DNA from 2 places in the Burkholderia sp. AW33-5 genome. Region 2 is predicted to be linked to the other one. Evidence: riboswitches for the same ligand, from Rfam matches in the RefSeq annotation. Region 2 holds a riboswitch; the other holds the start of a gene.
What was found. A riboswitch is a leader RNA that binds a small molecule or an ion and turns the genes downstream of it on or off. The one in region 2 is predicted to bind thiamine pyrophosphate.
Positions count from the first base shown of each region.

Region 1: linked by a shared signal. The riboswitch ahead of thiC (phosphomethylpyrimidine synthase ThiC) and the one ahead of ACV22V_RS29355 (FAD-dependent oxidoreductase) in region 2 are both predicted to bind thiamine pyrophosphate.

Region 1 is NZ_JBSAXA010000015.1:89,595-100,568, reverse strand. Features, by position in the region: gene recB (exodeoxyribonuclease V subunit beta) at 1-249, shown strand, start outside; gene ACV22V_RS22680 (AAA family ATPase) at 246-2,534, shown strand; gene arfB (alternative ribosome rescue aminoacyl-tRNA hydrolase ArfB) at 2,531-2,935, shown strand; gene ACV22V_RS22670 (EAL domain-containing protein) at 2,991-4,271, opposite strand; gene ACV22V_RS22665 (DMT family transporter) at 4,706-5,632, opposite strand; gene ACV22V_RS22660 (hypothetical protein) at 5,777-6,025, opposite strand; gene ACV22V_RS22655 (glycine zipper 2TM domain-containing protein) at 6,235-6,450, opposite strand; gene thiC (phosphomethylpyrimidine synthase ThiC) at 6,709-8,640, opposite strand; TPP riboswitch at 8,765-8,881, opposite strand; gene ACV22V_RS22645 (pentapeptide MXKDX repeat protein) at 9,152-9,403, shown strand; gene ACV22V_RS22640 (cytochrome b/b6 domain-containing protein) at 9,492-10,124, shown strand; gene ACV22V_RS22635 (molybdopterin-dependent oxidoreductase) at 10,154-10,942, shown strand.
Region 2 is NZ_JBSAXA010000030.1:25,699-36,672, forward strand. Features, by position in the region: gene ACV22V_RS29350 (ABC transporter ATP-binding protein/permease) at 1-1,602, opposite strand, end outside; TPP riboswitch at 1,872-1,995, shown strand; gene ACV22V_RS29355 (FAD-dependent oxidoreductase) at 2,230-3,366, shown strand; gene thiS (sulfur carrier protein ThiS) at 3,399-3,596, shown strand; gene ACV22V_RS29365 (thiazole synthase) at 3,636-4,451, shown strand; gene thiE (thiamine phosphate synthase) at 4,448-5,572, shown strand; gene ACV22V_RS29375 (ABC transporter ATP-binding protein) at 5,657-6,478, shown strand; gene mlaE (lipid asymmetry maintenance ABC transporter permease subunit MlaE) at 6,475-7,242, shown strand; gene mlaD (outer membrane lipid asymmetry maintenance protein MlaD) at 7,267-7,827, shown strand; gene ACV22V_RS29390 (MlaA family lipoprotein) at 7,860-8,825, shown strand; gene ACV22V_RS29395 (MlaC/ttg2D family ABC transporter substrate-binding protein) at 8,936-9,565, shown strand; gene ACV22V_RS29400 (STAS domain-containing protein) at 9,562-9,837, shown strand; gene ACV22V_RS29405 (ABC transporter ATP-binding protein) at 10,030-10,956, shown strand; gene ACV22V_RS29410 (ABC transporter permease) at 10,953-10,974, shown strand, end outside.

The sequences.
Region 1 (10,974 bases), on a different contig from region 2:
GTCGCGATGGCCGATCATGCCTATCACCTGCAGGCGCTGCTCTATACGGTTGCGCTGCATCGCTATTTGCGCGGGCGGCTGCCCGACTATGACTACGACACGCATATCGCGGGCTATCTGTACCTGTTCGTGCGTGGCGTGCGGCCGGACTGGCGCAGTGCCGGCGAACCGGCCGGCGTGCATGCGCGGCGGCCCGCGCGCGAACTCGTCGACGCGCTCGACCGGATGATGGAAGGGGGCCGCGCATGAACGTGTCCGACGATACGCTCGAATTCACCGGCGGCCTCGTCGCGCGCCTGCCCGAGCCGGCTGATTTCGGCATCGCGCTCGCGGAAGGGTTCGCGCGACGCATCGGCGACCTGTCGCGCCGTGCGGGTGCGCCGGCCGCGGCTGCGCGCTGGGCGGCGCGTGCCGCGTTCGCGACGAGCCGGGCGACCGCGGGCGGCCACGTATGCGTGTCGCTTGGCGCGCTCGCGCAGCGCTACGAGGAACCGGTCGACGACGTGCGCGCGGCGCTTGCCGCGAGCGGCGTGGTGGCGTTCGGCACGCTCGCGCGCGGCGACGAGCGGCCGCTGATCGTCGACCGGCACGACCATCTGTATCTGTCGCGATATTTCGACTACGAACGGCGGCTCGCCGATGCGCTCGTCGCGCAGGCCGGCGTCGCCGCACCGGGCGACGTGCTGTCGCCCGACCGGTTGCGCGACAGTCTCGCGCGTTACTTCGGGCCCGCGACGGGCGAAGTGGACTGGCAGCGCGTCGCGGCGATCGTTGCGCTGACAGGACGCGTGACGATCGTCAGCGGCGGCCCCGGCACCGGCAAGACGACAACCGTCGTCGGCGTGCTGGCTTGTCTGCTCGACGCGCATCCGGGGTTGCGCATCGCGCTGGCGGCGCCGACCGGCAAGGCCGCGCAGCGGATGCAGGAAGCGCTGCACGCACGGGCGGGCGACCTGCCGCCGGAACTTGCCGCGCGCCTGCCCGACACGTCGTACACACTGCATCGCCTGCTCGGCGGTGGCGGGGCGGCGGGCTTCCGCCATCATCGCGACAATCCGTTGCCGTACGACCTGATCGTGGTCGACGAGGCGTCGATGATCGACGTCGCGCTCGCCGCGCATCTGCTCGATGCGCTTGCGCCGGGTGCACGGCTCGTGCTGCTCGGCGACAAGGATCAGCTTGCCGCGGTCGAAGCCGGCGCCGTGTTCGCCGAACTCAGCGCGCGGCCGACGTTCACCGCCGCTGCGCGCACGCGCATCGCGGATGCGCTCGGGATCGACGAAGCGGCATTCGTCGCGGCGTTGCCGGTGCCGGACGGCGAAGTGGCGGGGGCGGTTGCTGTTGCAGCTCAAGCCCCGGCCCGGGCTTCCGCGTCATCGTCGGCGAGCGCGGCGCGCAAGCCGCCGGCACGGCGCAACGTGGATACGCGCCAGGCGTCGCTGTTCGACGATGACCCGCAGGACGAAGCGGTTTCCCCGGCTGACGCGGTGCCGCTGGTCGCTCCGTCGTCACCTGCATCGACGGACCTTGATAGCGCATCTGCGGCCACCGATTCCGCGTGGATCGAGGTCGACGAACTCGCGTGGCTCGACGCCGTCGAGCTCGCGCCGTTCGATCCGGCCCACGCGGGAGGTTCGGCAACACGCGTGTCGACTGTTGCAACGCAAGCCGACGACATCGCGGCCGCGTCACCCGCACCGCTCGCAGACTGCGTCGTGTGGCTCGAACGCAATTACCGTTTCGGTCTCGATTCGCCGATCGGCCGCCTGTCGCTCGCGATCCGCCGCGGCGACGTGCAGGGCACGCTCGACGTGTTGCCGGCCGACGATGCCGCTGCCGCGTCGTTTCACGACGATGCGGGCGAGACGCTTGCGGCGTCGACGGTCGAGCGGCTCGCGCGCCGGTTCGGCGCGTACCTCGATGCGTTGCGCACCGCGTTGTCCGGGCCGGAGCCCGATCCGCTGCCGTTGTTCGATGCGCTCAACCGCTTCCGGATCCTCTGCGCGACGCGCACGGGATCGCGTGGCGCCGAGCACGTCAATGCGCTGGTGGCCACGCACGTGCGGCATGCCGCGCGCGTGCCGCTCGCGGTCGGCGCACACTGGTTCACCGGGCGGCCGATCATGGTGACGCGCAACGACTATGCGCTCGGGCTGTTCAACGGCGACATCGGCATCGCGTTGCCGGACGCGCAGGGCGTGCTGCGCGTATGGTTCCGCCGCGCGGACGGCACCGCGCGCGCCGTGTCGCCCGCGGCGCTGCCGCCGCATGAAACGGCGTTCGCGCTGACCGTCCACAAGTCGCAGGGCTCCGAATTCGACGAGGCCGCGCTCGTGCTGCCGGCATCGTTCGGCCGTGTGCTCACGCGCGAACTCGTCTACACCGCGGTCACGCGTGCGCGCACGCGCGTGCAGGTGATCGGCCCGCGGCGCGTGCTGGCGCAGGCGGTCGCGACACGGACGCAACGCGATTCGGGCCTGGCGGCCCGCGTCGACGAGGCGCTCGCGCGGCGCCGCAAGGAGACGTCGCGATGATGATCCGCTACAAGCTCGATCCGGCCGAAGTCGAATGGACCGCCGTGCGCGCGCAGGGCGCCGGCGGCCAGAACGTCAACAAGGTGTCGAGCGCGATTCACCTGCGTTTCGACATCCGCGCGTCGTCGCTGCCGCCCGTCATCAAGGAACGGCTTCTCGCGCTGTCCGACCAGCGCATCACGCGCGACGGCATCGTCGTGATCAAGTCGCAGGAATACCGCACCCAGGAGAAAAACCGCGAGGCAGCACTCGCGCGGCTCGATGCGTTGATCGGCAGCGTCGCGTTCACGCCGCGTGCGCGGGTCGCGACACGGCCGACACGCGCATCGAAGGAGCGGCGGCTCGAACACAAGTCGCGCCGCAGCGTGGTGAAGTCCGGAAGAGGGAAGGTGATCGACTGACGAAACGAATCGCCGGCCAGCCTGCATGGCGGGCGGCGTCGTGCCGCCGTATGTGCTACCGCATCACGGTGCCCGCGCTGTCGAGCACGAAGTCGACGCAGAACACGACGAGACGGTTTTGCGCGCGAATCGCGACGGCTGCCGTGTAGCAATCGCGGCCTTCGGTCAGCGAGAAGTGCGGGCCCATGAGCGCGACGCGCCCGGGCGCCGCGATCGCGCGCTGGAAGTACGGGCGCCGCGACCAGTTGCTGTGCGTCTCCGGGAACAGCGGCGAGAGTCGCGTACCGCTCGTCTGGCCGTCCTCGGGACGCGCGCCGATCGACGGCAGGAACTGTTCGCCGATCTCGTCCGTGACGAACACCCGGCGTGCGGCCGGCACCACGAATACGCGCTGCGCGGCGTCCTGCAGGCTGCCGCTCGCGGAAAACGCGGCCGCGCCGGCGAGCACGAGCCGCTCGATCGCATCGAAGCCCGGCTGCTCGGCGATCGCCGGCGTATGCCGGTGGGCGATGTAGCGTTGCCACGCGGCGTCGAGCATCGCGGGCGCCGCGGCGCTCGCGTGCGCGATCGATGCATCGGGCTGGCCGAACTGGAAGCCCTGGACGAAATCGATATCGGCCTCCATCAGCGTCTGCAGCGCGTCGTCGCTTTCGACACCCTCGGCGAGCACCATCGCGCCGGCCTGATGGAGCATCGATACCAGGTGATGCATGATGCGGCGATCGTCGGCCGACGCGTTCGCGCGTTCGACGAGCGATCGATCGAGCTTGACGATATCGGGCCGTGCGCGCCACACGCGGTCGAAATTGGAGAACCCGGTGCCGAAATCGTCGATCGCGATCAGGAAGTCCCGGTGCTGGATCATGTCGATCGTGCGGGCGAGCGCGGCTTCATCGCGCGCCGGCTGCTCGACGACTTCCAGCACGATGCGGTTCGGCGGCAGCGCGAAATGACGGCACAGCGCCTCGACGAATTCGCGCTGCACGAGGCCGGAATCGAGCACGCGCGGCGTCACGTTCAGGAACAGCCAGCCGTCGCCGATGCCTTGCGCGACGAAGTTGGCCGTATGCAGGCAGCGGGCGAGCCGGTCGAGCAGCAACGCGTCGGCAGCGGCACGCGTCTTGTCGAATAGCGCGACCGGCGAAACCAGCGCGCCGTTCTCGTCCACGACGCGCAGCAGCGCTTCGTAGCCGACCACGCGCTTGTGCGTGATCGACAGCACCGGTTGAAACACGCTGCGCAGCGTCGTCTCGCGATACGTGGCGATCCAGCCGCTGGGCGTCGGCGTGAGGCGTTCGAGCAGGGAGTCGAGCGAGAGGTCGCGGGAGGGCTTCATGTCAACGGTGCCCTGGGGCGATCGGGGGGCGGTATCGTGCGCGCCACGCAGAAGCCGTCGCACGCGCAGGTGGACGCGAAAGAACGTGGTGCATCGTAACCGCCTTCTGCGGATGAGTGATCCGAGTGTAACGGGAATGGCGCGGCGCGCGTATCAGGGTAACTCCAGACGCAAACGCTACACCGACGGCTGGAAGGGGTCGTCCGTCCGGCGCGTGACACGCAAGGGCCACCGGGCCGTGTGTGCGGCGACGGCTCCAAATATGCCGCGTGTGCCGCATGCATCGCGTGCGAAGAATGCGGCACAGCGGCAAAGCCGGGCGGTTGCATCGCCATCAGGCGAAACTCGAATCGGTCGACCTGCGGCGCTCGCGGATTGGCGGCCGGCGTGTCGCACGCAACCCACACCGGCGGGGTGCCGGCCCCGTCTGCCGCTCAGGCCGCTTCGCCGCCGCGCGGGCGCAGCCCGGGAATCCGCTTGATCACGCCGGTGGCGAGCGCGGTGCCGACGAGCACGATCGCGCAACCTTCGATCATCACGAGCGATACGTGTTCGCTGAGGAACAGCGCGCCCCACAGCAGGCCGAACACCGGGATCACGAACGTCACGGTAATCGCGCGGGCCGGGCCGATGTGCGCGATCAGGTGGAAGAAGATGAAATACGCGATGCCCGTGCAGGCGATGCCGAGCGCGAGCACGGCGCCCCACGCATGCGCGCTGACGGCTGCGGCGGGCCAGGTCGCGATCGCGAACGGCGCCAGCAGCACGGTCGAGCCGATCATGCTGCCGGTCGCGTTGACGAGCGGATCGACGCCGCTGAGCGTGCGCTTCGTGTAGTTGGCCGCGATGCCGTACAGCAGCGTCGCGCCGAGCGCGGCGGCGGCGGCGAGCGCGGTCGCGTTGGCGCCGGTGCTGCCGTGCGCGTTCGCGATCTGATCCCACACGAGCGTGAGGACGCCGGCAAAGCCGATCACGAGGCCGAGTGCGCGCGGCAGCGACAGCTTGTCCTTCAGCCACAGATAGGCGACGAGCGCGCCCCACAGCGGCGTCGTTGCGTTGATCACCGACGTCACGCCGGCCGACAGCGTCAGTTCGGCGAACGCGAACAGGCAGAACGGGATGCCCGAGTTCAGCGCGCCAACGACGAACAACGGCCACGCGCGACGGCGCAGCTGCGCGCCAAGCTCGGCGGGCCTGAAGCGCGTCAGCGCGAATCCTGCGAGAAACAGCGCGCCGATGCCCACGCGCAGCGCCATCAGCGGCGCGACACCGAAGTCGGCGACGCCGATCCGGATGAACAGGAACGACGCGCCCCACAGGGCAGCGAGGACGGTCAGCAGAAAGGCGTTCTTGGGCGACATTGAGCGTGGCGGGCGAGGGGACGGGATGCGAGGAATCTTACACCGCGTTCCCGTGCCGTCGTTTCACGATCGGATGAAATGGCAAGAACCGGCAAGAACCGGGAAATCCGCTCGCCTCCGTCACGAACCGGCCGGCGCGATCGTTCAGTGATGGTGCCAGCCGCCGCGTCCGCCGAAGCCGAAATTGAGCGACACCGCGGGCCCCCAGTAACCGCCCCAGGCCGGGGCATAGGCGGGCGCCGGATAGTAGTACGCCGGGCCCGGATCGACATAGACGGGCGCGGGCTGCACGGGCGCCGCCGTGTAATAGCCGGACGGATAGTAGCCGTAAGGGTAGTAACAGCCGGCGAGCGTCGTGCACGCGAGCGCCGCGGCGACGAGGGTCCTGTTCATGATGTCTCTCCGGCGGAGCCGGCAATCGGCAGATGCTTAAGCTTAGGCCGCGCGGCGATGACAAGGTGCGCTAAACGGTAACGGATCATTTCCGGGCCGCTGCGGCGTGTTGCGGCGCCGCATATGAAAAACGGCGCTTCCGCAGTGCGGAAACGCCGTCAGGCCGGAACTTGCCGCGCGTCGCGCGGCAGCCGGGTAAGCCGGTCGGCTTATTTGCCGACCTGGTTGCCGATGATACCGCCGGCTGCCGCGCCGCCCAGCGTCGACAGCGCGTTGCCGCCGATCGCCGCGCCGGCGACGCCGCCGACACCCGCACCGATCGCGGTATCGCGCTGGCGCCGCGTCATCGAATCGCAGGCCGAAAGGCTGGCCACCGTCGCGACGAGCAGCGCGCATACCCCAAAACGCCGAATCGATTGGTTCATGATCGCTGTCCTTGTGGTAGTGAACGGAGGTCGCGCGGCCGCCGGACGGCCGCGCATGAATCCAATCTACGCGTCGCCCCGTGGCGCTGCTGTAAGGACTTGTTAAGGCTCGAGCGGTTTCGTAATCAATTGTTTCGCTTGCGCCGGCAGGCACACGGCATGCGCGCGAAGGCAAAAAAAGCCCGCTCGAAAGCGGGCTTCCTGCCGTGCGTCACGAAGCGAAGCGGTCCGCGCGGACCGCCGCGTTCGCTTGCCGACTTACTGGCGGTGATAAATCTCGGCGCCGGTCTTCACGAACTCGACCGCCTTGACCTCCATCCCCTTCTTCAGCGCCTCGGTTTCCGACACGCCTTGCTGTGCCGCGAACTCGCGCACGTCCTGCGTGATCTTCATCGAGCAGAAGTGCGGGCCGCACATCGAGCAGAAGTGCGCGACCTTCGCCGAATCCTTCGGCAGCGTCTCGTCGTGGAATTCGCGCGCCTTGTCCGGATCGAGGCCGATGTTGAACTGGTCTTCCCAGCGGAACTCGAAACGCGCCTTCGACAGCGCGTTGTCGCGCACCTGCGCGCCGGGGTGACCCTTGGCCAGGTCGGCCGCGTGCGCGGCGAGCTTGTACGTGATGATCCCTTCCTTCACGTCGTCCTTGTTCGGCAGCCCGAGGTGCTCCTTCGGCGTCACGTAGCACAGCATCGCGGTGCCGAACCAGCCGATCATCGCGGCGCCGATGCCCGACGTGATGTGGTCGTAGCCCGGTGCGATGTCGGTGGTCAGCGGCCCGAGCGTGTAGAACGGCGCTTCCTTGCACCAGTCGAGCTGGAGATCCATGTTCTCCTTGATCAGCTGCATCGGCACGTGGCCGGGGCCTTCGATCATCACCTGCACGTCGTGCTTCCACGCGATTTGCGTGAGCTCGCCGAGCGTCTTCAGTTCGCCGAGCTGCGCTTCGTCGTTCGCGTCGTAGATCGAGCCGGGACGCAGGCCGTCGCCGAGCGAGAAGCTCACGTCGTACGCCTTCATGATCTCGCAGATCTCTTCGAAGTGCTCGTACAGGAAGCTCTCCTTGTGATGCGCGAGGCACCACTTCGCCATGATCGAGCCGCCGCGCGACACGATGCCCGTCATCCGGTTCGCCGTGAGCGGCACGTACTGCAGGCGCACGCCCGCGTGGATCGTGAAGTAGTCGACGCCTTGCTCGGCCTGTTCGATCAGCGTGTCGCGGAAGATTTCCCAGGTCAGGTCCTCGGCCTTGCCGTTGACCTTTTCGAGCGCCTGGTAGATCGGCACCGTGCCGATCGGCACCGGGCTGTTGCGGATGATCCACTCGCGCGTTTCATGGATGTGCTTGCCGGTCGACAGGTCCATCACCGTGTCGCCGCCCCAGCGGATCGCCCACGTCATCTTGTCGACTTCCTCGCCGATCGACGACGTGACGGCCGAGTTGCCGATGTTCGCGTTGATCTTCACGAGGAAGTTGCGGCCGATGATCATCGGCTCGGATTCCGGGTGGTTGATGTTCGCGGGGATGATCGCGCGGCCGCGCGCGACTTCCTCGCGCACGAACTCGGGGGTGATCTCGGCGAGTGCGTTCGCGCCGAAGGCCGCGGCGCCGAACGCCTGGCCCGGGTGCTGGCGGCCCATCATCGCGGCGAGCTTTGCGCCGTTCGGGCCGCTCGACTTGAGGCTCTCGATGTACTCGGCGCGGCGCTGGTTCTCGCGGATCGCGATGTATTCCATTTCCGGCGTGATGATGCCCTGGCGCGCGTAGTGCATCTGCGTGACGTTCTTGCCGGCTTGCGCGCGGCGCGGGTTGCGGTGCAGGCCCGGGAAACGCAGGTCGGCGGTGGCCGGGTCGGCCGCGCGCTCGAGGCCGTACCGGCTCGACAGGCCGTCGAGCACCTCGGTGTCGCCGCGCGCTTCGATCCAGCGCTGGCGCAGTGCCGGCAGGCCGGCGCGGATGTCGATCTTCGCGTCCGGATCGGTGTAGGGGCCCGACGTGTCGTACACGTAGATCGGCGGGTTCTTTTCGCCGCCGAAGCCGGTCGGGGTGTCGGCCTGCGTGATTTCACGCATCGGCACGCGGATGTCGGGCTGCGAGCCGGTTACATAAACCTTTCGCGAATTGGGCAGCGGGGCGACGGCGGCGGCGTCGACGTGGGCGTCCGCGGACAGAAACTTCGGATTGGCGTTCATGCAATCTCCTGTGTGAGCGCCGGACAGGCGCCACGGCGCTTGCCCGGAGCCCTTGACGAATGTGGGGCTCGAGCTAAGCAGGAGACGAGGCTTGGTGAGGCGGCGGATTTCGTCAGAAGGATGGCGGCGAAATCCGTACGCTTCCCTGCGCTGGCATTATCCAGATCAGGTTCAAAGGGTATTTCTCACCCGCAATGCCGGTTGTTTGACCGAACGCATTGCAGGACCCCCGCGTTAGCAGCGCACACGATACACTGGCTTCGCGGCGGTTTCAACCGGTGGCAGACCGGTGGCCGCGGTGCAGTTGCAGCAATGCGGGTGGCGCGCCCGCCGCGCAAGCCGCGATGCATGACACCGCCGCACGGCCCTGCGGCCCGGCTGACGATGACGGCGCGGTGCAGCATTGCAGCGGTTTCGGCAGCCCCTGAAAAAAAATTCTCGAAACGACTGTCATATCCCGCGACGTCCTCCGTCTATTCGGCTCCTCAAACCCATGTTTCGGAGAGATGTCATGAAAAAAGTACTGATCGCAGCCTGTGTCGCCGGTTTCGCCATGGCCGCAACGGGTGCGTATGCGCAGAACGACGCGATGTCGAAGGAAGGTGCGTCGATGTCGAAGGATGCGATGGGCCACGACGCGATGGCGAAGGACGGCGCGATGAAGAAAGACGCCATGAAGAAGCACGCGATGAAGAAGGACGCGATGTCGCACGACGCGATGGGCAAGTCGACGTCGGGCGACAAGATGGCGCCGTCGAACTGACCGACGCGGGCGGGGCGCGGCCCGCGCGTGCGGTACACGAGGCCGCCCGCGCATCGCGCACCGCCGCTACGTTCCGGGAGTCTTCACCATGCAAACCGTTCCCGCTGCCGGGCGCACGGCTGCCACGCCGCCCGCGCGCAAGATTCATCCGCTGTGGGTGCGTGTGAGCCACTGGCTCAACGCGCTCGCGGCGATCCTGATGGCACTGTCCGGCTGGCGCATCTACGATGCGTCGCCGATCTATCCGCCGTTCACGTTCGCGCACGGCATCACGCTCGGCGGCTGGCTGGGCGGTGCGCTCCAATGGCATTTCGCGGCGATGTGGCTGCTGGTCGGCAACGGGCTGTTCTACCTCGCGATGTCGATCGCGACGGGCCGCCTCGCGCGCAAGATGCTTCCGGTCACGCCGGCGTCGATATGGCGCGACGTGCGCGCGGCGCTGGGCGGCCGGTTGTCGCACGACGACCTGAGCGTCTACAACGCGGTGCAGCGTGCCGCGTACCTGACCGCGATCGTCGATCTGATCGTGCTGGTGCTGTCGGGGCTCACGATCTGGAAGTCCGTGCAGTTTCCGCTGCTGCGCGAGCTGTTCGGCGGTTACGACAACGCGCGCGTCGTGCACTTCTGGGCAATGTCGCTGCTCGTCGCGTTTTTCGTCGTACACGTCGCGATGGCGCTGCTGGTGCCGCGCTCGCTGCTCGCGATGCTGCGCGGCCGCTGACCCGCACGCCGCGGGCGAAGGAACTCATCATGTCGGAATCCGGAAACAACCGCGGTCGGCCGAGCTGGACACTCGACCGCAAGTCGCTCGAGCTCGACGTGCGCCGCGAACTCGAGATGCCGTCGCGGCGCCTCTTCAACCGGCGCGTGCTGACGCTCGGCGGCCTGACGATGCTGACCGGCTGCACGCTGCAGGACGACGCATCGGTCAACGCGTTCCTCGAGAAGGTGTCGCGCATGAACGATCGCGTGCAGGCCTGGCTGTTCAGCGGCGAGCGGCTCGCGCCGACCTATACCGAGGCCGACATCACGCGGCCGTTCCCGTTCAACGCGTATTACGGCATCGACGACGTGCCGCACGTCGACGCATCGACGTACCGGCTCGTGCTGTCGGGCCGGGTGACGGGCAAGCGCGTGTGGACGCTCGACGAGCTGTATGCGCTGCCGCACGCGGAGCAGATCACGCGGCACATCTGCGTGGAAGGGTGGAGCGCGATCGGCCGCTGGGGCGGCACGCCGTTCGGCGCGTTTCTGGCACGCGTCGGCGCCGATACGCACGCGAAATACGTCGGCTTCAAATGCGCGGACGATTACTACGAAAGCATCGACATGCCGACCGCGCTGCATCCGCAAACGCTGCTCGCATTCGACTACGACGGCCGCCGCCTGCCGCCCGAATTCGGCTTTCCGATGAAGCTGCGGATGCCGACCAAGCTCGGCTACAAGAATCCGAAGCACATCATGGAAATCTTCGTGACCGATACCTACCCGGGCGGCTACTGGGTCGATCAGGGCTACAACTGGTTCGGCGGATCGTGAGCGGCGGGGCGCGGCCGCGCCCGCCGTGCTTC
Region 2 (10,974 bases):
CGCTTCGTCGAGGAACAGGAAGTCGGGCTTGTGCAGCAGCACGCGCGCGCCGGCCAGACGCTGCTGTTCGCCCGGCGACAGCACGCGCGTCCAGTGGCCGGTTTCGTCGAGGCGGCCGACGTAGTCTTCCAGGCGGCACGCGCGCAGCGCGTCGCGGCACGCGTCGTCGGTGAACGCGTCGGGCGCGGCCGGATAGGTGAGCGCGGCCTTCAGCGTGCCGATCGGCAAGTAGCTGGTTTGCGGCACGAACATCATCCGCGCGCCGACCGGCGCGTCGATCGCCCCGTCGCCGAACGGCCACAGGCCCGCGAGCGCGCGCATGAACGTGCTCTTGCCGGAACCCGACTTGCCGACCACGAGCCAGCGCGAGCCGGGCTCGATCGTCACGTTGCCGATGTTCGCGAGCGCGTTGCCGTTCGGCAGCGCGAGCTTCAGCGACGACGTCGACAGCTTCGCGGCATCGACGTAGTGCAGGTTGATGCCGCCGTGCTCGGTCGCGGGCGACAGGCTTTCCTTCAGGTGCGACGTGCCCATCACGCGCTTGAATTCACGCAGACGGTTGACGGTCGCGCGCCATTCGACGAGGGTCGAGTAACTGTTGATGAACCACGAGAACGAATCGCTGACGGTGCCGAACGCGGACGCAATCTGCATCAGCACGCCGAACGAGAACGCGCCCGCGAAATAGCGCGGCGCCGCGACGACGAGCGGAAAGATGATCGCGATCTGACTGTAAAAGGCCGTGACGAACGTGAGGCGCTTCGTGTACTTCATCACGCGCCACCAGTTGTCGCGAATGCGCGTGAACAGCGTCTGCGCGGTGCCGATCTCGGTTTTCTCGCCGTCGTAGAACGCGATCTGCTCGGCGTTCTCGCGCACGCGGATCAAGCCGAAGCGGAAGTCCGCCTCGACGCGCTGTTGCTGGTAGTTGATCGACACGAGCGGGTGGCCGACCTTCTGGATGATCAGCGAGCCGACCACCGCATACAGCGCGGCCGCCCAAACCATGTACCCGGGAATGGCGACAGGCGTCGCGCCGAGCGTGATCGTCAGCGCGCCCGCGAGCGACCACAGGATCGTGATGAACGACACGAGCGTGACGACCGTCGACAGCAGGTCGAGCGACAACGTGAGCGTGGCCGTCGCGAACGACTGGAGGTCGTCGGTGATCCGCTGGTCGGGGTTGTCGGCGAGGCGGTCGCGCTCGATCCGATAGAACGCGCGATCGCCGAGCCATTGGCCGAGGAAGCGGTCGGTGAGCCACTGGCGCCAGCGGAACCCGAGCATCTGGCGCAGATAGCGGCCGTAGACGGCGAGGATGATGAATGCGAACGCGAATGCCGAGAACTGCATCAGCAGACCGGGGAAGTCTTGAACGTTCTTCGACTGCAGCGCGTTGTAGAACCCCACGTTCCACTTGTTCAGCTTGACGTTGATCCAGACCACGCAGAGATTGATCGCGATGATCGTGACCAGCAGCCCCCACGCGATTTTCCATTCGGACGACACCCAGTAGGGCTTGATGAGGCTCCACGCGGATACCGGGCGCTCGTCCTGCGGCGCGTCGGAGGCGGAGCGGACGGGATCGATCGATTGGGTCATGTGCTTCCTGATGAGTAGCCGGCGCGCGTGCCGGGCGGAGCCGGACGCGCGCCGCGATACGGTATGCCGGGACGGAGTGCCGACTGACGGCGGGCGTCCGGATGGTGACCCGCGCGTCTTAAACGGCACTTAAGGCCGGCGGTGACGCGGCAACCGGCCGCTCGCGCGGCCGGCCTGCGGGCATTGTGCCAGAGCGGCGCGACGCGACGGCGAATTTGCCGCAAGGGGGACAGTTTGCGGCGCTTTCCGCTTTTATGGTCTAATGGCCGACGACGAAACAGGGGTGCTTCGAGCGCGGCCGACGGACAGTTCCGGGCGACGCGGCGAGGCTGAGAAAGACCCTTCGCACCCGATCCGGGTAATACCGGCGAGGGAAGTTTCTGATCCCGCCGGGCCGCGCTGGCTGCCATCCCACATGGTCAGCGCCCGAGTCCCGCCCGGCCGGCCTTTGCTGCCGGTTTCGTCCTTTTGGGTACGCGCGTTGCGCGTTACGGAAGGAATGATGACCGCTCAATCTTCAGTCTTTTGCGCTGTTCCCGATCCGCTGTCGCGTGCGTCCGCACGGGACGGTGCGCGCGCGTCGACGTTCGTCGCACGCGCCCGCGCGGTTCGCGAGGAGGGCGCGCGATGAACCTCCACGCTTCCCGGCCCGATTTCGCGGTACTCGGCGGCGGCCTCGTCGGCCGTCTGATCGCGTGGCGGCTTGCGGGCGACGGGCATCGCGTCGCGCTGTACGAGCGCGGCGGCCCGGACGGCGAGCAGTCGGCCGCGTGGGTCGCGGCCGCGATGCTGGCGCCGCTCGCCGAGGCGGCGAGCGCCGAACTGCTGATCACCGAGCTCGGCGCGGCATCGCTCGCGCGCTGGCCGCAATGGCTCCCGGAACTGCCCGAACCTGTGTTCTTCCAGCAGCACGGCACGCTCGTCGTCTGGCATCAGGCGGATCGCGCCGAGGCGCCGCTGTTCGAGCGGCGCGTGCGCGCGAACGCGCCGGCCGAGCTGTTCGACGGTGGCTTCGTCGCGCTGGCCGGCGCGCAGGTCGACGCGGCCGAGCCCGCGCTCGCGGGGCGCTTCGCGCGCGGCCTGATGCTGCCGCGCGAGGGACAGCTCGACAACCGGCAGGCGCTGCGCGCACTCGCGGCGGGCCTCGCGCAACGCGGCGTCGAGCTGCACTGGCACGCGACGATCGACGACGCGAACCGGCCCGACGCGCATTTCACGATCGATTGCCGCGGGCTCGGCGCGAAATCCGCGCTGCCCGCGCTGCGCGGCATCCGCGGCGAAGTCGCGCGCGTGCACGCGCCGGGCATCGGGCTCACGCGGCCCGTGCGGCTGCTGCATCCGCGCTATCCGTTGTACATCGCGCCGAAACAGGACGACCTGTACGTGATCGGCGCGACCGAAGTGGAGGGCGAGGACATGTCGCCCGTCAGCGTGCGCTCGGCGCTCGAACTGCTGAGCGCGGCGTTTTCCGTGCACCCGGCGTTCGGCGAGGCGCGCATCCTCGAACTGAACGCGCAATGCCGCCCGACGTTGCCCGATCACCGCCCGGCGGTGATCTGGGACGGCGCGACGACGCTGGCCGTCAACGGCCTGTACCGGCACGGCTTCATGATCGCGCCGGAAGTCGCGCACGCGGCGGTCGCGTTCGCGCAAGCCGCGCTCGGCGGCGCATTCGCCGATGCCGACGCGTTCGCCGCATGGCGCGATGCCACGCGCTGGCCGACGCTCCTTCATCACCGCGACGACGCGCGCCAGCCGGCCTGACGCGCGCCGCCGACCGAATTCGATCAAGCCTCATGGATATCCAGATCAACCAACAGACGCTGACGCTGCCCGACGGCGCGACGGTGGCCGACGCGCTCGCCGCGTACGGCGCGCGTCCGCCGTACGCGGTCGCGCTGAACGGCAATTTCGTCGCGCGCACGCAGCATGCGGCGCGCGCGCTCGCGACGGGCGACAAGCTCGACGTCGTGCACCCCGTCGCGGGCGGCTGAGCGCCGCCGGTTCGCCCTCCGCTCTTCCAGGAAAACGACATGACGTCCCTCACTTCCGCCGACGCGCTGACGCTGTACGGCGAAACCTTCGCAAGCCGCGTGCTGCTCGGCACGTCGCGCTACCCGTCGCTGCAGTCGCTGTCCGATTCGATTGCCGCGTCGCGCCCCGGGATGGTGACGGTCGCGCTGCGCCGCCAGATGACCGGCGGCACCGCCGAGGCCGGCTTCTTCGATCTGCTCAAGCGTCACGCGGTGCCGCTGTTGCCGAACACGGCGGGCTGCCAGACCGTCGCCGAAGCGGTGACGACCGCGCACATGGCGCGCGAGGTCTTCGATACCGACTGGATCAAGCTCGAGCTGATCGGCGACGACTACACGCTGCAGCCCGACCCGGTCGGGCTGATCGAGGCGGCCGCGCAACTGGTCAAGGACGGCTTCAAGGTGCTGCCGTACTGCACCGAGGATCTCGTGATCGGCCGGCGTCTGCTCGACGTCGGTTGCGAGGCGCTGATGCCGTGGGGCGCGCCGATCGGCACCGGCAAGGGCGTCGTGAATCCGTACGGGCTGCGCGTGCTGCGCGAGCGGCTGCCGGACGTGCCGCTGATCGTCGACGCCGGGCTCGGCGTGCCGTCGCACGCATGCCAGGTGATGGAGTGGGGCTTCGACGGCGTGCTGCTGAACACGGCCGTGTCGCAGGCCACGCATCCGGAAATCATGGCGCGTGCGTTCGCGCAAGGCGTCGAGGCCGGCCGGGCGGCCTATCTCGCCGGGCCGATGGATGCGCGCGAGACTGCGCACGCGAGCACGCCGGTCGTCGGGATGCCGTTCTGGCACCAGGACGGGGGCGGCGCATGAGCGTGCGCTTCGCCGATGCATTCTGGCCGCCGGCCGACGAGCTGGCCGAAGCGGCCGAGCGGATTCGCGCCCGCCTGGGCGACTGGCCGACCGGCACGACGCCGTGGCGGCTGTGCGTCGCGGCGCCCGACGTGCCGGCCGACGGCGACGTGCTGATCGTGTCGGCCGGCGATCGTGCCGCGCAGGCGCGCGCGTCGGCTGCGTCGCGCCCCGCGTCGCCGGACGCGGTCGCGATCGAGTTCGACGAACACGGCGCGGTGCTGCATGCCGCGGGCGTGCGCCACGCGCTGGAAGCCGCGCATCCGCTCGCCGACGACTGGATCGCGGCGCTCGCGGCGTTCCTCGATTGCGGCTTCGCGCCGATCGACGCGCTGGTGCTCGCGCTCGCGTGGCGCGACGGCGACGAAGCGCGCGGGGCCGATGCGTGGCCGGTCGATGCCGCGCGGTTCCCGCGCGTCGCCGGCCTGGCCTCGGCACCCGAGCCCGCATTCCCGCCGTGCCCCGCGCAACTTGGCCTTTATCCGGTCGTCCCCGACGCCGAATGGGTCGAACGCGTGCTCGAGTGCGGCGTGCGAACCGTGCAACTGCGCGTGAAAGGCGCGGATCCGGACGCGTTGCGCCGGGAAGTCGCACGGGCGGTCGCGGCGGGGCGCCGTTATCCCGATGCGCGCGTGTTCATCAACGATCACTGGCAGATCACGATAGAAGAAGGCGCGTACGGCGTACATCTGGGTCAGGAGGACCTGGAAACGGCCGATCTGGCCGCGATCGCGCGTGCCGGCCTGCGGCTCGGGCTGTCGAGTCACGGTTATTACGAGATGTTGCGCGCGTTGCACGAGCGCCCGAGCTATCTGGCGCTCGGCCCCGTGTACGCGACCGCGACCAAGGCCGTCGCGGCGCCGCCGCAAGGCCTCGCGCGGATTGCCCGCTATGCGCGCTTCGCGGGCGCGCGGGCGCCGCTCGTCGCGATCGGCGGCGTGGGGCTCGACGCGTTGCCGGACGTGCTGGCGACGGGCGTCGGCAGCGTCGCGGTGGTCAGCGCGGTCACGGGCGCAGACGATTATCGGGCGGCGATTGTTGCGTTGCAGCAATGTTTTGCCCGACAATTTGACAATCATTGACCGCAGGGCTCGGAACGGCGTCACGACATCATTCCAATGCAGGCCCTATAATTCGGCGTTCTGCGTAAAAGGACTGTCAGCTCCGTGAGCCCCACTCCTACCGAGACACTGCTGGAACTTCGCGACGTCGACTTTGGCTACGGCGACCGCCTCGTCCTGTCGAACCTGAACATGCGCTTCGGGCGCGGCCAGGTCGTCGCCGTCATGGGCGGGTCGGGTTGCGGCAAGACGACCGTGCTGCGCCTGATCGGCGGCCTGGTGCGCGCACGCCGCGGCCAGGTGCTGTTCGACGGCGCCGACGTCGGCGCGCAGACGCGCGACGGCCTGTACGCGCTGCGCCGCAAGATGGGCATGCTGTTCCAGTTCGGCGCGCTGTTCACCGACATGTCGGTGTTCGAGAACGTCGCGTTCGCGCTGCGCGAACACACCGACCTGCCCGAAGACCTGATCCGCGACCTGGTGCTGATGAAGCTCAACGCGGTCGGCCTGCGCGGCGCGCGCGACCTGATGCCGTCCGAGGTGTCGGGCGGGATGGCGCGCCGCATCGCGCTCGCGCGCGCGATCGCGCTCGACCCGCAGCTCATCATGTACGACGAACCGTTCGCGGGCCTCGATCCGATCTCGCTCGGCATCACGGCGAACCTGATCCGCACGCTGAACGAGGCGCTCGGCGCAACGTCGATCCTCGTCACGCACGACGTGCCGGAATCGTTCGCGATCGCCGACTACGTGTATTTTCTGGCCAATGGCGGCGTGCTCGCGCAGGGCACGCCCGACGAGCTGCGCGCGTCGACCGACCCGAGCGTGCGCCAGTTCATCGACGGCGCGCCGGACGGCCCGTTCAAATTTCATTACACGAGCCCGCCGCTGGCTGCGGATTTCGGGCTCGGCGGAGGGCGCGCATGATCAGCGCGATCGGACGTTACGTCATCGGCGGCCTCGAGCGCGCGGGCTACGGCACGCGGCTGTTCGTGCGCCTCGTGCTGGAATTCTTCCCGCTGCTGCGCCGGCCGCGGCTGGTCACGAAGCAGATCCACTTCCTCGGCAACTATTCGTTCGTGATCATTGCCGTGTCGGGCCTGTTCGTCGGCTTCGTGCTCGGCCTGCAGGGCTATTACACGCTGAATCGCTACGGGTCCGAGCAGGCGCTCGGCCTGCTGGTCGCGCTGTCGCTGGTGCGCGAGCTCGGCCCGGTCGTGACCGCGCTGCTGTTCGCGGGCCGCGCGGGCACGTCGCTCACGGCCGAGATCGGCCTGATGAAGGCCGGCGAGCAGCTCACCGCGCTCGAGATGATGGCCGTCGATCCGCTCAAGACGGTGATCGCGCCGCGCCTGTGGGCCGGCATCATCGCGATGCCGCTGCTCACCGCGATCTTCAACGCGGTCGGCGTGCTCGGCGGTTATTTCGTCGGGGTCGTGCTGATCGGCGTCGATCCGGGCGCGTTCTGGTCACAGATGCAGGGCGGGGTCGAGGTGTGGGCCGACGTCGGCAACGGCGTGATCAAGAGCATCGTGTTCGGGTTCGCCGTGACCTTCATTGCACTGTTTCAGGGGTATGAAGCGAAGCCCACGCCCGAGGGCGTGTCGCGCGCGACGACCAAGACGGTCGTGTTCGCGTCGCTCGCCGTACTCGGCCTCGATTTCCTGCTGACCGCGCTGATGTTCAGCTAAGCCTCAGCCAAGCCAAATTTTGGGATGACGATGAAAAAGACTGCTCTCGACTTCTGGGTCGGCCTGTTCGTGGTGGTGGGGTTCCTTGCGGTGCTGTTCCTGGCGCTCAAGGTCGGCAACATGAGCTCGCTGTCGTTTCAGCCGACCTACTCGGTGCGGATGAAATTCGACAACATCGGCGGGCTGAAGCCGCGCGCCGCCGTGAAGAGCTCGGGCGTCGTGGTCGGCCGCGTGAAGTCGATCGCCTTCGACACCAACACCTACCAGGCGCTGGTGACGATCGATATCGACGGCCAGTATCCGTTCCCGAAGGATTCGTCGGCGAAGATCCTGACGTCGGGCCTGCTCGGCGAGCAGTACATCGGCCTCGATCCGGGCGGCGACACCGAAATGCTGAAGGCGGGCGATACGATCACGATGACGCAGTCGGCGATCGTGCTCGAGAACCTGATCGGCCAGTTCCTGTACAGCAAGGCAGCCGACGCGGGTGGCGCGAAGCCGGCATCGGGGGCCGCGGCCGCGCCGGCCGCACCCGCGCCGGTCGCGGTGCCGGCCTCCGCGGTGTCCGGTTCGACCGCCCAATAACCACACGAGAGAAAGACAAGAGGGTAATGACCATGCAGACGATCCGCATCAGGCACGCCGCGCTCGCGGTGGCGGCAGTCGCCGCGTTGAGCGGTTGCGCGACCGTGCAGACGCCGACCAAGGGCGATCCGCTCGAAGGCTTCAACCGGTCGATGTACAAGTTCAACGACACGGTCGACACGTACGCGCTGAAACCGGTCGCGAAGGGCTACCAGTACGTGGTGCCGCAGCCGGTGCGCGACAGCGTGACGAACTTCTTCTCGAACATCGGCGACGTCTACATCGCCGCGAACAACATCGTGCAGTTGCGAATCGCGGACGGCGTCGGCGACATCATGCGCGTCGTGATCAACACGGTGTTCGGCGTCGGCGGCCTGTTCGACGTCGCGACGATCGCGAAACTGCCGAAGCACACGGCCGACTTCGGGATCACGATGGGCCGCTACGGCATGCCGTCGGGCCCGTATCTCGTGCTGCCGCTGCTCGGCCCGAGCACGCTGCGCGACACGGCAGGCCTCGGCGTCGACTACGTGGGCAATCCGCTCACCTACGTGAAGCCGGACAGCCTGAGCTGGGGCTTGTTCGGCGTGAACCTCGTCAACACGCGTGCGAACCTGCTCGGCGCGGGCGACGTGCTGGATGCCGCGGCGCTCGACAAGTATTCGTTCGTGCGCAACGCGTACCTGCAGCGCCGCCAGATGCTGATCGACAACGCGCGCGGCGAGGCCTCGACGGCGTCGAGCAACGACGCGCTGCCGAAGTACGACCTGCCGGACGACGGCGCGGCACCGGCGGCAGCCGGCGCGGCGGGAACGGCGGGTGCGGCCGCGGTCGGCGGCGCGACGGCGCCGGCCGGCGCATCGGGCGCAGCCGTCGCCGCACCGGCGTCGGGCAGTGCCGAAGCACCGAACCCGGCCAGCGCGACGAACGTGCCGGCAATGCAGATGACGCCGCCCGCTCCGGGCGGGATTCGTTTCCCGAGCATCAAGCTGCACTGACCCATTTACATTCGTTACAGCCGGAAACGATTGAGTCGGCGGCGCACGCGAACTTGCGCGTAAGCTACCGGCTCCAACCTACGCATCGACTCTTCATGCAGGTCACTATGATGAAAAAACTGTTCCTGATCCCCGTTTTCGCGGCGCTGTTCTCGTTCGGCAGCGCAGCTCACGCGCAAGTCGACCAGTCGAACCCGCAGGCGCTGATCAAGACGGCGACGCAGCAGGTCCTCGACGAGGTCAAGCAGCAGACGATCAAGCAGGGCGACACCAACCGCATCATTACGATCGTCAACAAGGACATCCTGCCGTACACCGATTTCCGCCGCACCACGCAGCTCGCGATGGGGCGCAACTGGCGCACGGCATCGGCCGAGCAGCAGCAACAGGTTCAGGAGCAGTTCAAGCTGCTGCTGATCCGCACGTATTCGGGCGCGCTCGCGCAGCTGAAGCCGGACCAGCAGATCCAGTACCCGCCGTTCCGCGCCGATCCGGCCGACACCGACGTGGTCGTGAAGACGGTCGCGATGAACAACGGCCAGCCGGTGCAGATCGACTATCGCCTGTACAAGTCGGCGAATGGCTGGAAGGTGTATGACCTGAACGTGCTCGGCGCGTGGCTGATCCAGACGTACCAGCAGCAGTTCAACGAGAAGATCCAGCAAAGCGGCGTGGACGGCCTGATCCAGTTCCTGACGCAGCGCAACCAGCAACTTGCCGCCGGCAAGCAGGCGTCGTGAGCGCCTTCGAAGCAGGCTCTTCGCTGACCGTTGCGAGCGCGAAGTCCGCGCTCGCGGACGGTCTTGCGCGCATCGGCGCCGGCGCGACCGCCGTCGATTGCGCGGCGCTGACGCAGTTCGACTCGTCCGCGCTCGCCGTGCTGCTCGCATGGCAACGTGCCGCCAAAGCGCGCGGCGCGACCCTCGACCTCCTCAATCTCCCGCAGAAGCTCGCCAGCCTCGCGCGCGCCTACGGCGTCGACGCGCTCATCGACGGCACCGGGCGACATTGACCCTGTCCGACCTAAGCCTGCCGCGCCAGCCGGCGCGCGCACGCTTCAGGCCGCGCGCCGCCTGCGCCGGCCCCACCAGCCGGTTTGCCCTATAATCAAGCGTTTTGCGGGGCAGCCAATCGGCGTCCGGCCCCCATTTTCTTTCGCAGCAAGCACAGAATAGGCGTCGCGGCCCTTGCGCCGCGCACAGTCATGTCAGCCATAGAAATCCGTCACGTCAAGAAGCGCTACAAATCGCTTCAGGCGCTCAAGGGCGTCAGCCTGTCGGTCGAGGAAGGCGAGTTTTTCGGTCTGCTCGGCCCGAACGGCGCAGGCAAGACCACGCTCATCAGTATCCTCGCCGGGCTTGCCCGGGCCGATGAAGGCAGTATCTCGGTGCGCGGCCACGACGTCGTCAAGGACTTCCGCGATGCGCGCCGCGCGCTCGGCGTCGTGCCGCAGGAACTCGTGTTCGACCCGTTCTTCACCGTCCGCGAGACGCTGCGGATCCAGTCCGGCTATTTCGGGCTGCGCCACAACGACGACTGGATCGACGAAGTGATGGCCAATCTCGACCTCACCGAGAAGGCCGACGCGAACATGCGCGCGCTGTCGGGCGGGATGAAGCGCCGCGTGCTGGTCGCGCAGGCGCTTGTGCACCGGCCGCCCGTGATCGTGCTCGACGAGCCGACCGCCGGCGTCGACGTCGAACTGCGCCAGACGCTGTGGCAGTTCATCTCGCGGCTGAACCGCGAGGGCCACACGATCGTCCTGACCACCCATTACCTGGAAGAAGCCGAGTCGCTGTGCGACCGCATCGCGATGCTGCGTCGCGGTGAAGTCGTCGCGCTCGATCGCACCGACGCGCTGCTGCGCCGCTTCGCGGGCCTGCAGCTGTACCTGCGGTTCTCGACCGGCGCGCTGCCCGCCGAGCTGCGCGGGCTGGAGACCGATCCGGCCGCGCGCGCGCCGGGCGAGCATCTGCTGCGCCTCACGAGCTACGACGATGTCGAGCGCATCCTCGCGCAGTGTCGCGCGGCGGGTTGCACGTTCGACGAGATCGAGGTCCGCAAGGCCGACCTCGAGGATGTGTTCGTCCAGGTGATGAACGGGGCCGAGGTCATCGAGGGTCTGGCATGAGCGGTTTTCAAACGCTGT